3 regions of the Streptomyces sp. NBC_01317 genome follow, and region 2 is predicted to be linked to each of the others. Evidence: riboswitches for the same ligand, from Rfam matches in the RefSeq annotation. Region 2 holds a riboswitch; each other region holds the start of a gene.
What was found. A riboswitch is a leader RNA that binds a small molecule or an ion and turns the genes downstream of it on or off. The one in region 2 is predicted to bind cyclic di-AMP.
Positions count from the first base shown of each region.

Region 1 (4,547 bases), 4.0 Mb from region 2:
ACGTCCCTGGCGCAATAGAGGCATGAACACGCCTGAGGACGCGGTTCCGGGCCGGTCCGGCGCGCTGCCGGACATCATGCCGGACACCCTGCCGGAAACGCTCCCCGATGTCGCGCCGCGCCTGCGCGAGCTGCGCCGCGACCGCCGGCTCACGCTGGAGACCGTCGCCGCGCGGGCGGGTCTGTCACCCGCCCACCTCTCCCGGCTGGAGACCGGCCGGCGCCAGCCCTCGCTGCCGATGCTGCTGGCCCTGGCCCGCATCTACGGCACGACGGTCGCCGACCTGCTCGGCGAGGCGCCCGCCGAACGTGATCCCGTCATCCGCGCGGGGCGCCAGGAGCCGGTCGAGGCCGACGGCTGGACGTACCACCGCGCGGGCGGCTCCGGCCGGGCCATGCAGCCGCTGCGGGTCGTGGTGCCGTACGGGGCGCAGGGCGATCTCGTACGCGTGCACCCCGGGGAGGAGTGGCTCTACGTCCTCGGCGGGCGGCTGCGGCTGGGCCTCGGGGACGCGGTGCACCTCCTCGGGCCCGGGGACAGCGCGCACTTCGACTCGCTCACCCCGCACCGGCTCGCCGCCGCGGACGCCGGCGGGACCGAGCTGCTGTTCGTCCACACCCTGCTCCAGAGCCCCGCCGCCGATCTCCACTGACAGCCTCGCCGATCTCCACCGACAGCCTTCGAGAAAGGTTCGACGCCATGCCGGAGAACAAGAAGAACCGCACCCTGCCCCGGGGGCTGGTCATCCGCCTCTTCGCCTACCTGATCGCGGGACACCTCTTCGCAGGCTTCCTCTACCTGCTGTTCAGCGTCGGCTCCTAGGGCGCGTCCAGCAGGCCCTCGCGCAGCCTTTCGCGGGTCTCCGGGGAGAGCCCGAGGCCCTCGGAGAGGTAGCGGTCGGTGGAGCCCCAGGTGGTCGTGATCGTGTCGAAGGCCGCTTCGAGGTACGCGGCGCGCGCGTCGAAGAGCGGACCGAGCAGCTCCATCACCTCCGCGGACATCCCGGCGGGCGAGGTGTCGCTGCGGCGGACCTTGTAGCGGCGGCTCGGCTCGTTCGACTTGAGGTAGTCCTCCTCGATCGCGTCCCGCTCCACACCGACCGCGAGCAGCGACACCGCGACGGACAGGCCGGCGCGGTCCTTGCCGGCCGCGCAGTGCATCAGCGCGGGGACGTTGTTGTCGGCGAGCGCGTGCAGGACCCTGCTGTGCTCGGCGGTACGGTCCCTGATGATCGTGCGGTACGAATCGATCATGCGGGCCACCGCCTTCCCGTCCGCGAGAAGCGAGCGCAGCTGGCCGAGGTCGCCGTCGCGGACCATCCGCCAGAACTCGGCGCCGTCCGCCGGGTCCGTGAGCGGGATGTTCACGTTCCGTACGCCGGGCAGCTCGATGTCCTCCCCGTCCAGGCGTACGTCGGCCGCGTTGCGGAAGTCGAAGACCGTGTGCAGGCCCAGCGACGCGAGGTGGGCGGCGTCCGCCGGGGTGGCCCCCGCGAGGTGCCCGCTGCGGTAGAGCCGCCCGTACCGGACCTTCCTGCCGTCCGTGGTCGGCAGCCCGCCCACGTCGCGGAAGTTGCGTACCCCGGTCAGCTCCGGCTCGACCGGTGGCACGTGCGGCAGATTCTGGGTCACGGGCTGCTCCTCCGTGTCTGCCGTCGGCGCGGCTCGCCGACGATGTCGACTGCGACCCTACGACATGGGCCCTTGGGCAATTGGTGAGATCTGTCCGTATTGAGGCATTGCGCCTAACCTGCCCCGATCGAGGGGGAGATGGTCCTCGGCTCGTGAGCAGGATCATATCCGTGACGGTGCGTGGCGGTGACGGAAAACGGAATTGCGTTGTCAGAAGGAAAGCGAAGATCGCATATCCACGCAGGGTGACCGGAAAGGCCGGAAGATATCGGAGCGTGCACGAATGCGAGGTACCGGTGGCTTGTACCGGCCGTCCGCGTCGGCTTACGTTCACCCTCAATCCGAGCGGAACGCCTAATCCTGCCGCCGCCCGGAATTCGTACCCACCCACCATCCACGCGTGGCAGGAGCGGGGGACCCAGGTAGTACGCCGTTCCGTTTCCGCGGACGGCTCGGGGTGAAGTCGCGCGGCAACCGCGACCGGGCATCTCCAGCCCGAACCCGACAGCTCACCTCGTAGGCGCCGGAGAGGAATTCGCCATGCCCGCCAAGGGTAAGCACCGCCGTCCCAAGAGCAACCCGATCACCCGCGGATTTGTCCTGGCCGGAACGGGCGGAGCCGCAGTCGTGCTTCCGCTCATCGGCGCCACCGGGGCGCACGCCGCACCGGCCGCCGCCGCCGGATCCGTCACCGCGTCCGCCACGTCCGCCGTCCACGCCGCTCCCGCGTCCGTGACGCGGGCCGCCGCCGCCAGGACCGCCGCGACCTACCGCGTGGTCTCCGGCGACTCCCTGTCGAAGATCGCCAAGAAGAAGAAGGTCGCGGGCGGCTGGAAGAAGCTTTACGCGGACAACAAGCGCGTCATCGGCTCCGACCCGTCGCTGATCCACCCCGGCCAGACGCTGACCCTCGGCGCCAAGGCCCCCGCGGCCGACCGCGCCAAGGCCCCCACCACGGCATCCCGCTCCGCCGAGCGCACCGCGCCCAAGAAGGCCGCGCCGGTGAAGAAGGCCGCGCCCGTGAAGAAGGCGGCCCCGGCCGTGAAGGCGTCCGCCTTCACGCTGCCGGTCTCCGGCATCGCCATCGGCACGCCGTACCACGCCTCGGGCAGCAACTGGTCGAGCGGCTACCACACCGGCGTGGACTTCCTGGCGCCCTCGGGCACCGTGGTGAAGGCCGTCGGCGCGGGCACCGTCGTGAGCGCCGGTGACGGCGGCTCGTACGGCAACCAGGTCGTCATCCGGCACGCGGACGGGATGTACTCGCAGTACGCGCACCTGTCCTCGATCGCCGTCTCCGCCGGACAGACCGTCAGCGAGGGCCAGCAGCTGGGCCTCTCCGGCGCCACCGGCAACGTGACAGGCCCGCACCTGCACTTCGAGATCCGTACCGGTCCCGACTACGGCTCGGACGTCGACCCGCTGGCCTTCCTGCGCCAGCAGGGCGTCGTCATCTGATCCCTTCCGGGCTCTCTTCGGCCCCGCTCCGGTGATTCCTTTTCGCCGGGCGGGGCTATTCCCGTTTGGGCCAAACTTGACCGATGGCATATCTCACCCTGCGTCAATCTCTCCTTACGGTCGCGTAGGTCACATCCCCGGGTGAATGATGTGCTGCTGTGGCTGACGATTCGAGAACGAGAAGACGTGGCACATTCGGGTCGTACGCAGCGCTCGGTGACAGTTTCACGGAGGGCGTGGGGGATCCGGGGCCTGACGGGACGTATGTGGGCTGGGCGGACCGGCTCGCCGTTCTGCTCGCGGACCAACTCCCGGTGCCCGGCGAGGGGGAAAAGAACGAGCAGGGAAAGGCCGCCGACACCGTTCACGGCGATTTCCGGTACGCGAATCTCGCGATACGGGGCCGGCTGCTCGACCACATCGTCGAGGAACAGATTCCGCGGGCCCGTGAACTCGCCCCGGACCTGGTGACCTTCTGCGCGGGCGGCAACGACATCATCCGGCCCGGCTCCGACACGGCAGCCGTAGTTCCGGCGTCTGGGCTGGTCAGCGCGCTGAGGGGCTGGGTGCGGGCATGGGTGCGGCCACCGCGATCATGAACGTTTGTGACGACGTATCAAGAGACGGTGGCCGCGGAGGCCACGATAGCCGAGCAGGCGTGGGCCGAGACGTTCGGGAGGGCGATGGCTGCGGTCGCGGGCTGTTTCGCGCGGCGCGAGACGCGAGCGACTATGGCGGAGCTGGTCGCGGGGCTGCTGATGGAGGTGGACACGCGCAACTGCTGGACGCTCGGGCAGGCGCTGGGGCACCCGGGTCCGCACCGGCTGCAGCACCTGCTCTCCCGGGCCCGGTTCGACCACGAACGGGCACGGGAGGAGATCGCCCGCCTGGTGGCCGGTGAACTCGCGGGCCAGGAAGTGGTGTTGGTGGCCGACGAGACAGGGGATGCGAAGTCCTCCACAGACTGCGTGGGGGCCGGCCCGCAGTACTCCGGTGCGCTCGGCGGCGTCGGCCTGTGCCAGGTGGCGGTGCATCTGGCGGCGGTCACCGCAACCATGAAGGTGATCGTGGACCGGGCCCTGTACCTCCCGGCGGACTGGGCCGCGGACGAGGAGCGCCGCGAGGTGGCCGGGGTCCCGGAGGAGGTCGTGTTCGCGACGAAACCACAGCAGGCGCTGTCCATGGTGACCGGCGTGCTCGCGTCCGGTCTCGATGCCCGATGGTTCGCAGGCGACGAGGTGTACTGCGGTCGTGAACTGCGCCGGGGAATAAGGGCGTTGGGCCTGGGCTACACAGTCGGTATCGCCGCGACCTACCAGGTCACCGACGGGGCCGGCCACCGGTGGGAGGCCCGCAAGCTGATCAACAAGGTGCGGCCCGAGCAATGGCTGCGCCGGCGGACAGGGCACGGCGCGAAGGGCACCCGCGAGTACGACTGGGCCTGGCTCGAGGTCCGCC
Region 1 covers NZ_CP108393.1:1,161,855-1,166,401, reverse strand. Annotated here, with positions in the region: gene OG349_RS04970 (helix-turn-helix domain-containing protein) at 77-652, shown strand; gene OG349_RS04965 (DUF6126 family protein) at 700-822, shown strand; gene OG349_RS04960 (tyrosine-protein phosphatase) at 819-1,631, opposite strand; cyclic di-AMP (ydaO/yuaA leader) riboswitch at 2,006-2,169, shown strand; gene OG349_RS04955 (M23 family metallopeptidase) at 2,172-3,089, shown strand; partial or broken gene OG349_RS04950 (SGNH/GDSL hydrolase family protein) at 3,248-3,664, shown strand; gene OG349_RS04945 (IS701 family transposase) at 3,695-4,547, shown strand, end outside.
Region 1: it holds a riboswitch for cyclic di-AMP, as region 2 does, so the genes downstream of both, OG349_RS04955 (M23 family metallopeptidase) here and OG349_RS22285 (transglycosylase family protein) in region 2, are expected to answer to the same signal.

Region 2 (4,547 bases):
TGACGAGCAGGGCGTTGGCGGAGCCCTCCTCGATGCCGCGGGCGAGGCGCTCGGGGTTGGTGACGAAGAGGTCGTCGCCGACGATCTGGACCTTGGAGCCCAGCTTGTCGGTGAGGACCTTCCAGCCGGCCCAGTCGTCCTCGTACAGCGGGTCCTCGATGGAGACCAGCGGGTAGGAGGCGACGAGCTCCTCGTAGTACTCGGTCAGCTCGGCGGCGGAGCGGGACTTGCCCTCGAACTCGTACTTTCCGTCCTTGTAGAACTCGGACGCGGCGACGTCGAGCGCGAGCGCGATGTCGCGGCCCGGCGCGTAACCGGCCTCCTTGATGGCTTCGAGGATGAGGTCGAGCGCGGCGCGGTTGGAGTCCAGGTTCGGCGCGAAGCCGCCCTCGTCGCCGAGGCCGGTCGACAGGCCCTTGTCCTTCAGGACGCGCTTGAGCGTGTGGTAGACCTCGGCGCCCCAGCGCAGGGCCTCGGAGAAGGACTCCGCGCCGATCGGGGCGATCATGAACTCCTGGATGTCCACGTTCGAGTCGGCGTGCGAGCCGCCGTTCAGGATGTTCATCATCGGAACGGGCAGCAGGTGCGCGTTCGGGCCGCCGAGGTAGCGGAAGAGCGGCAGGTCGGAGGCCTCGGAGGCGGCGTGCGCGACGGCGAGGGAGACGCCGAGGATGGCGTTGGCGCCGAGCGACGACTTGTCCGGGGTGGCGTCCAGGTCGAACATCGCCTGGTCGATGAGGCGCTGCTCGGTGGCGTCGTACCCGACCAGCTCCGGGCCGATCTGCTCGATGACGGCGAGGACGGCCTTCTCGACACCCTTGCCCTGGTAACGGTTGGGGTCACCGTCGCGGAGTTCAAGGGCCTCGAACGCACCGGTGGAGGCACCGGAGGGGACAGCAGCACGGCCGGTGCTGCCGTCGTCGAGGCCGACCTCGACCTCGACCGTGGGGTTGCCTCGGGAGTCGAGGATTTCCCGGGCTACGACGACGTCGATGGACGGCACGAGCATCTCCTTCATGGGATGTGACGCTTTGGGTGCGGGGCCGCTCGGCCGCGCGACACGAGCCTAACCGGCCCCGGGCCGTCGGCAGGCCGGTGCCCGCCCGCTGGGACGAAATGAAGACGTCATCCTGATGACACGGGGGCGAACGGGCCCGCGGCCGGAACGTGGAAACCCCGGCCCGCGCGCGTACGGGGGAAGAACGCGCGGGGCCGGGGTGGTCCGGGGTGGGGCCACGAGGGGGGACGGACGGCCCCGGGGGAGAGCGGATCAGCTCACCGGGCGGCTCGGCTCAAGCCCGCCGGGCTCAGCTCAGGTGGAGCTGCTGGCCCGGGAAGATCACGTCCGCGTCGGTGACGATGTCCTTGTTCAGGTCGAACAGCTTCTTCCAGCCACCCTTGACGTGGTGACCGGCGGCGATCTTCGACAGGGTGTCGCCGGACTTGACCTTGTACTCGCCGTCACCCTTCTTGATCGTGGTGGGACGGCTCGCACCGCGCGAGGCCGGCTGCTCGGCGCTGCGCGTGGACGGCGCGGACTGCTGCTGCGGCGCGGACTGCTGCGGCTGCGCGGCGGGCTGCTCGGCCGGCTGCGACGGGGCGGCCGGGGCGGAGTCGTTCGAGGCGCCGGAGAGGCCCACACCACAGCTCGGCCACGCGCCCTTGCCCTGGCCCGCGAGGACCTTCTCGGCGACGGCTATCTGCTGGGACTTGGAGGCCTGGTCGGCGCGGGCGGCGTAGGCGGTGCCGCCGTACGCGGCCCAGGTGGACGGGGTGAACTGGAGGCCGCCGTAGAAGCCGTTGCCGGTGTTGATGGACCAGTTGCCGCCGGACTCGCACGCGGCGACCTGGTCCCACTCGGCGGTGGTCGCGGCGGAGGCGGACGTGGCGCCCAGCAGCGGGACCGCGACGGCGGCACCGGTCACCCCGGCGAGCGTGGCGTAACGGACGGCCTTGGACGGACGGCGGTGCTTGGCCTTGGAACGCAGCATGAAGCTATCTCCTCACCGACGCCTGCGAGGTCAGCTGTCGGGTTCGGGCCAAGTGAGTTGCCCGGCCGCGTGCCAACAGGGGCCTCCCGGCCCTCGCTGTACGCGGCTTCACCCCGAGCCGGTCGCCGGACGTCTCTCGACGGCCGGGGCCGGCACCTAACCTGTGGGTCCCCCGCTCCTGCCTTCGGCGCTTGACGCGACGACTACTCCCCCCGACCGACGGCAGGATTCGGCGTGACGGTCGACGGGGCCCGCGGTGCGAGCGGTTCAGACCGTAGACACAGGTCCACCCGATGTCCAAAGAGCCCGATCAGGGAAAAATCGCCCGAACTCCCCTGTGTTCCGTCCGTGTTTTCGCAGGTGAGGGCCGAAAACGTGCCACCTGGGGGCCAAAGGTCCCCTGTTGAGACAAAGAGACCCTTGTCTCACTTGCGCAGAAGTGGACATAGGGTCTCCAACCGCCCCCGGAAGCGGACCGGGGGCGGACCGGGGGCGGACCGTCAACTGCCCCTACTTCACGCTGAGATCAACGGTCTGGCCAGGCAGGATGACGTCGGGGTCGGAGCCGAGCGCGTCCTTGTTCGCCTCGTAGAGCGCGGACCAGCCGCCCTCGACGCCGTTCTCGTCCGCGATACGCCACAGACAGTCACCGGGGCGGACGACGTATTCGCCGTCGGGGGTGCCGGCGACGTCGGCCGTCACGCCTTCCGCGTCACGTGTCACCCCGTCACCTCGGGAGGCGTGACGCCCGGATTCACGCTCTTCGCCCGAGTTGTCCGGCGTGAGGCCGGTCGCGCCGGGGCTCGCCGGGTCCTCGGGGGCCGCGCCGCCGCGGTGCTTGCCCTTGACGGTGTCCGTGGTGGCTCCGGAGGAGGGGGTGGCCGAGCGGGAAGGCCTCGGGGTGCCCGCGTCCGTGGCGCCGCTCTCCGTACCGTCACCGCCGTCCCGTTCGCCGCCCGCGCTCCTCGCGCTGCCGGAGGGGGTGCTGTCGGGGCTGGTCGGGGTGGTGTCGGAGCCTTCCGCCCGATCCGTGTCCGACTCGCCGCCGGAGTCGGTGGACGCCTCCGGGCTCGCGGACTCCTCGACCGTCCCGGGAGCCGCTCCGGGGTCGACCTGGGGCTCCTCCGTGTTCTTCAGGAGTCCGGCGACGGGCGCGCAGCTGGCCCACGCCGACGGGCCCTGGGCGTCGAGGATCTTCTCGGCGACCGCTATCTGCTGCGAGCGGCTGGCGAGGTCGGGGCGGGTCGCGTAGTCCCCGCCGCCGAAGTCGTCCCAGGTCTCCTGGGCGATCTGGAGTCCGCCGAAATAAGCGTTGCCGAGGTCCGCGCTCCACGCGCCCCCGCTCTCGCAGTCGGCGACGCGGTCCCAGGTGGAGGCGTCCGCCGCGCTGGCGGAGGTGGCGCCGAGCAGGGGAATGGCGATCGCGGAGCCGGTCACCCCCGCCGCGACGATGAGAGCGGGCGCCTGGCGGGGGCGACGGTGTCGGCCGTTCGCGGACATGCGGTTGCCTTCCGTGTGCCGTACGACGCAGGGAGCGTCACACGTGAAATCGACTACAGCGTGTGGCTGCTGAGCTGTCGGTGAAGGTAGCCGGACTCGAACGCTTGTCACAAGTCGATGCAGGGGAGATCACGTGAAAGTCACAATCCTGACGGTCCGTCAGCCATTTCAGGGCTGTAAGTCAGCTGGGCAAAGGCGTGAACTGCACCGGAAGTGTGCGCAATCCACGCATGATGAGCCCTCCCCGCCACCGCAAATCAGCCGGATCTCCCGCAAGTCGCACGTCGGGCAGGCGTGTCAGCAGCGTGCCGAGCGCGGCCTGTCCTTCCAGCCGGGCGAGCGGCGCCCCGACGCAGTAGTGGATGCCGTGTCCGTAACCGAGATGCTGGTTGTCACGCCGTGCGAGATCCAGCCGGTCCGGATCCTCGAACCGCGCGGGGTCCCGGTCGGCCGCCGCGAGGACAACAAGGACGGGATCGCCGGTCGCGACCGCCTGCCCGCCGAGCGTCAGCGGCTCGGTGGCGTACCGCCACGTCGCCAGCTCCACCGGCCCGTCGTACCGCAGCAGTTCCTCGACGCCGGTCGCCAGCAGGCCGCTCTCCCCCGCGTCGAGCGACGCCTGGAGCAGCGCGCGCTGCTCCGGGTGGCGCAGCAGCGCGTACATACCGTTCCCGATGAGGTTGACAGTGGTCTCGAACCCGGCGAAGAGGAGGATGAAGGCCATCGCGGCGGCCTCGTTCTCGGTGAGGTGCTCGCCGTGGTCGCTCGACCGGATCAGGTCGGAGATCAGGTCGTCGCCGGGGTTCTCCCTCTTACGGTGGATGAGTTCGGCGAGATAGTTCCGCATCTTCTTGACCGACCGCGCGACGCCGCCGCGCGGGCCGCCGCCGTGGCGGATCATCATCCCGGCCCAGTCCCGGAAGTCGTCCTGGTCCTCGCGTGGCACCCCGAGCAGATCGCAGATCGCGTAGATGGGGAGGGGGAAGGCGAAGTCGTGGATGAGGTCCGCCTCGCCCTTCGCCGCGAAGCCGTCGATGAGACGGTCCGTCAGCTCCT
Region 2 covers NZ_CP108393.1:5,134,681-5,139,227, reverse strand. Annotated here, with positions in the region: gene eno (phosphopyruvate hydratase) at 1-1,009, opposite strand, end outside; gene OG349_RS22285 (transglycosylase family protein) at 1,308-1,991, opposite strand; cyclic di-AMP (ydaO/yuaA leader) riboswitch at 1,996-2,191, opposite strand; gene OG349_RS22280 (transglycosylase family protein) at 2,502-3,491, opposite strand; gene OG349_RS22275 (cytochrome P450 family protein) at 3,673-4,547, opposite strand, start outside.

Region 3 (4,547 bases), 620 kb from region 2:
GCGCGGCGGCGACCAGCCTGAGGTGAGCGCGGTACCGTCCGCAGCCGAAGCCGGACCGGGCAGGAGACCACAGGTGGGGAAGCTGAGGAAGCCGGGGCTGAGAAGGCCGGGGAAGGGCAGCGGTGGCTCGGGCTCTGGCTCCGGCGGTGCGCGCCCCGCCGCCGGTACGCCCCGGCCGCCCGGCCCCACCACCGGCTTCGGTACCCGCTTCGAAGGCGGCTTCGACCCCTCCGGCGGTACCGGCAGCACCCCGGTCGCGGCCACCGGCGGCCGCATCCCGGACGGCGGCTTCATCGACCGGGGCGTGAGCGCCGAGCCCGGCCGTATCGGACGCAGGGTCGTCCGCTACCTGCCCGCGCTGGTGATCGTCGTCGGAGTGATCTTCGACTCCGCCACCCCCACCCGCTTCACCGCCTCGCCCTTCTTCTGCTCCGCCCCCCTGGTCGCGGCCCCGTTCTTCACCCCCCTGGGCACCCTGTTCACCGGCGTCGCCGCCCTCTGCACCGAACTGGTCCTGCGCCTCCTCGACGGCAACGTCGGGAGCGCCGACGCCATCACCGAGCTGCTGACGGTCCTCACCGTGTCCGTCCTCGCGCTCGGCATCAACCGGGTGGTGCGCCTGAGCGGCGAGCGCCTCGCGTCCGCCCGGATCATCGCCGAGACGGCGCAGCGCGCCGTGCTGCCCAGACCCGCCGACCGGATCGGCGGGCTGCACATCGCCGCGCGGTACGAGGCGGCGCAGGAGGGGGCGTTCATCGGCGGGGACCTGTTCGCCGTGCAGGACACGCCGTACGGGGTGCGTCTGGTGGTCGGGGACGTACGGGGGAAGGGCCTGGAGGCGGTCGAGGCGGTGGCGGTGGTCATCGGGGCGTTCCGGGAGGCCGCCGAGCAGGAGGCTTCGCTGGAGGGGGTCGCGCAGCGGCTGGAACGTGCCCTCACGCGCGAGGGGACGCGGCGGGACGGGATCGACGTCTTCGAGGGCTTCACCACGGCCGTGCTGGCCGAGATCCCGAACGACGAGGCGGTGGTACGGCTGGTCAACCGCGGCCACCCCGAGCCGCTGCTGACCCACGCGGACGGCGTGGTGGTGATGCTGGCGCCCGGCGACCACGCGCTGCCGCTCGGGATGAGCGAGCTGGGCGCGTGGCCGGACCGCGCGGACGAGGAGCCGTTCCCGCCGGGGGCGACCCTGCTCTTCTACACGGACGGCCTGTCCGAGGCGCGCAACGCGAAGGGTGTCTTCTACGACGCGCGCGAGCGGCTGTCCGGGCGGATCTTCCCGGGGCCGGACGAGATGCTGGACGCGCTCATCGGGGACGTACGCGTGCACACGGGGGGCGGTAACACGGACGACATGGCGCTGCTGGCGGTCAGCCGGCCCGTCCAGGGGCAGCCGGAACGGCGCAGGACGATGCCGGTCGTGCCCTAGGTCGCCCGACGCCCGACGCCCGACGCCCGACACCCGCCCCCCCCGCCCGTTCAGCACGCTGCGTGAGCGCCGCGTACCGCTCCGCACAACGCCTGATCACCCGTCAGAAACCTTTGACCACCGCAGTGGCCACCGGAGACGATCAACTCGCCCGCTTGCGCCTCGATGTGTCCCGGTACGTCCGTTGCGAATTCGTTAACGATCATCCGGAACAGCTTGGAATAAAGCCCATGTCTCTATTAACGTTCGATAACGCAGCGCGGTCGTCCCAGCCGTCGTCAGGACGGCGCCGTGCCGCACGCGCCGAATCCCGCAAGGGAACCGGGGAACCACCAATTGGGGTGAATCGGGAGCTTCTTGCTGCCTTGTGCCGCGAGAGCACCCGTAGGAGACCTTCCTGCTCCGAACCCGTCAGCTAACCCGGTAGGCGAGAAGGAAGGAAAGGAGCGCGCCCCAGTGGCGTCCAACAAGCCTGCCCTCGAAGCCCCCTTCGAAACGGAAACCTTCGAACCGCCGAGGTTCGGCACCGAAGCGGACCGGACCTGGGGGGAGTGGAATCCCACCGAGGACTCCCTGCTTCCCCCCGTACGAGGCAGGCACCGCGTCGCCAAGCAGCGCGGACTGGCCCGCAGTTCCACGGTCCTCGGCGTCGGCGTCCTCGCCGCCGTCGGTGCGGGCGGCATCGCCACCGCGCAGGACAAGCCCGCCGTCTCCATATCCCTGCCCGATGCCATCACGGACAACCTTCCGGCCGCCAAGTCGCTGCCGGGCGTGGGTTCCCTGGGTACGGAAGAGGCCAAGCCGAGCGCGCTCGCCACCGACCCGCTGACCACGGCGGGCATGACCACCGCGGACTTCCAGTCGGGCGCCACCGACGCCGGCGAGGCGCTGCGCGCCCGGATCCTCCAGCAGGCCGAGGCGCAGCAGGCCGAGGCCGACGCCACGACCAAGGCGGCCGAGCAGGCGGCGGCGGCCGAGAAGGCCGCGGCGGACGCCGAGAAGCGCCAGACCGAGGCCGAGAAGAAGATCCAGGCCGCGAAGGACAAGGCGGAGGCCGAGGCCAAGGCCAAGGCGGCCGCCAAGGCCGAGAAGGAGCGCCTGGCCAAGCTGGCCGAGAGCTACACCCTCCCCGTCGTCTCGTACACGATCACCTCCACCTTCGGCCAGGCCGGCTCCATGTGGTCCTCCGGCTACCACACCGGGCTGGACTTCGCGGCCCCGACCGGCACGCCGATCAAGGCGGTCCACAGCGGCACGGTCCAGTCGGCCGGCTGGTCCGGCTCGTACGGCTACCGCACGGTGCTGGAGCTCGACGACGGTACGGAACTGTGGTTCTGCCACCAGTCCTCGATGACCGTCACCGCCGGCCAGAAGGTCTCCACGGGCGAGGTCATCGGCCGCGTGGGCGCGACCGGCAACGTGACGGGCCCGCACCTGCACCTGGAGGTCCACGCCCCAGGCGGCACGGACATCGACCCGATGGGCTGGCTCCAGAGCAAGGGCCTCAACCCGTAGGGCCTCGACCCGTAGCGGATCGATCGCGCGCCGGGGGTGGCGGAGCAGCCCCCGGCCCCGGCGTCGTCGACTCGGGCCGGAATAGCGTCCGGCCCCCGCGTCGTTGGGGCAGTTCATGACAGATCTGCTCACCCTCGGCTCCTCCGACCTCCGGGTCTTCCCCCTCTCCCTCGGCGGCAACGTCTTCGGCTGGACGTCCGACGAGGCCGAGTCCTTCGCCGTCCTGGACGGATACGCCGCCGTCGGCGGCAACTTCGTGGACACCGCCGACACGTACTCCTCCTGGGCCCCCGGCCACCAGGGCGGCGAGTCGGAGACCGTCCTCGGCAACTGGATCGCCGCGCGCGGCAACCGCTCCGAGGTGGTCGTGGCGACCAAGGTCGGCGCCCACCCGCAGTTCAAGGGCCTGCGGGCGGCCACGATCAAGGGTGCGGCCGAGGAGTCGCTGCGCCGGCTGCGTACGGACTACATCGACCTCTACTACACGCACTTCGACGATCCCGAGGTGCCGGTCGAGGAGATCATCACCGCGCTCGACCAGCTGGTGAAGGACGGCAAGGTCCGGGCGATAGCCGCCTCCAACCTCAGCACCGAGCGCCTCGCCGCCTCCCTCGCCTTCTCCGAGAGCGAGGGGCTGGCCCGGTACGAAGTCCTCCAGCCGCGCTACAACCTGGTCTCCCGCGACACGTACGAGGGCCCGCTCCAGGACCTCGTGGCCGAGCACGGGCTGTCGACCGTGCCGTACTCGTCTCTCGCGGCGGGCTTCCTCACGGGCAAGTACCGCGCCGGGACGACGGTCGACAGCCCGCGCGCGGCGGGGGCGGGCGCGCACCTGGAGACCGGGCGGGGCCTGGCCGTGCTCGCCGCGCTGGACCGGGTCGCCGGGGCCCGTGGCGTCGAGGTCGGCACCGTCGCGCTGGCGTGGCTGGCGGCGCAGCCGACCGTGGTGGCGCCCCTGGCGTCCGCGCGGACCGTCGAGCAGCTGCCCGTACTGCTGGCGGCGACCGGACTGGAGCTGACGGCGGAGGAGTTGGCGGACCTGACCGCCGCATCCGCCTAGGGCGTGTCCGCAAAGTGGGGCCTGGCTCGCGGGGTCTGGCACGCGCGCTAGCGGCGTTGTCGGACCCACCCCGTACATCCAGTACGGGGTGGGTCCTCCGCCTTGCGATCGCACGCACCAGACCCCGCGAGCCCCGCCCTCCGGGCGGACGACCCCACTTTGCGGACACGCCCTAGGTCCGAAAGGGACGGCACAGCGCGTAGGGGGAGTTGTCAGTCGCGGTACGGGTTGTAGCCGTCGTAGTCGATGTACGGCGGCGGCACCCGTACCCGGCCCGTGGCCCGCGCCGCGTACGTGAGCGCGGGCCCCGCGATCCCCCTGCGCTGCCACAGATGGTGCAGCAACTCCCGCTCCCGCTCGGCGAAGTCGGGCGCGCCGGCCTCCCGCTCGGCCCGGTGCCGCAGGAAGGCCAACGACGTCGCGAACGCCTCGTACTCCCCGACGGCCCTGGCCGCCCGCGCCCCGTACGTACGGCCCGCGAAGTCCCGCGCCGTCGTGCGCGCCCGCATCGAGGAGAGCGCGAGCGGCGCGGCGGGGACCAGC
Region 3 covers NZ_CP108393.1:4,519,077-4,523,623, forward strand. Annotated here, with positions in the region: gene OG349_RS19515 (PP2C family protein-serine/threonine phosphatase) at 293-1,429, shown strand; cyclic di-AMP (ydaO/yuaA leader) riboswitch at 1,721-1,874, shown strand; gene OG349_RS19520 (M23 family metallopeptidase) at 1,886-2,944, shown strand; gene OG349_RS19525 (aldo/keto reductase) at 3,060-4,004, shown strand; gene OG349_RS19530 (PrsW family intramembrane metalloprotease) at 4,217-4,547, opposite strand, start outside.
Region 3: it holds a riboswitch for cyclic di-AMP, as region 2 does, so the genes downstream of both, OG349_RS19520 (M23 family metallopeptidase) here and OG349_RS22285 (transglycosylase family protein) in region 2, are expected to answer to the same signal.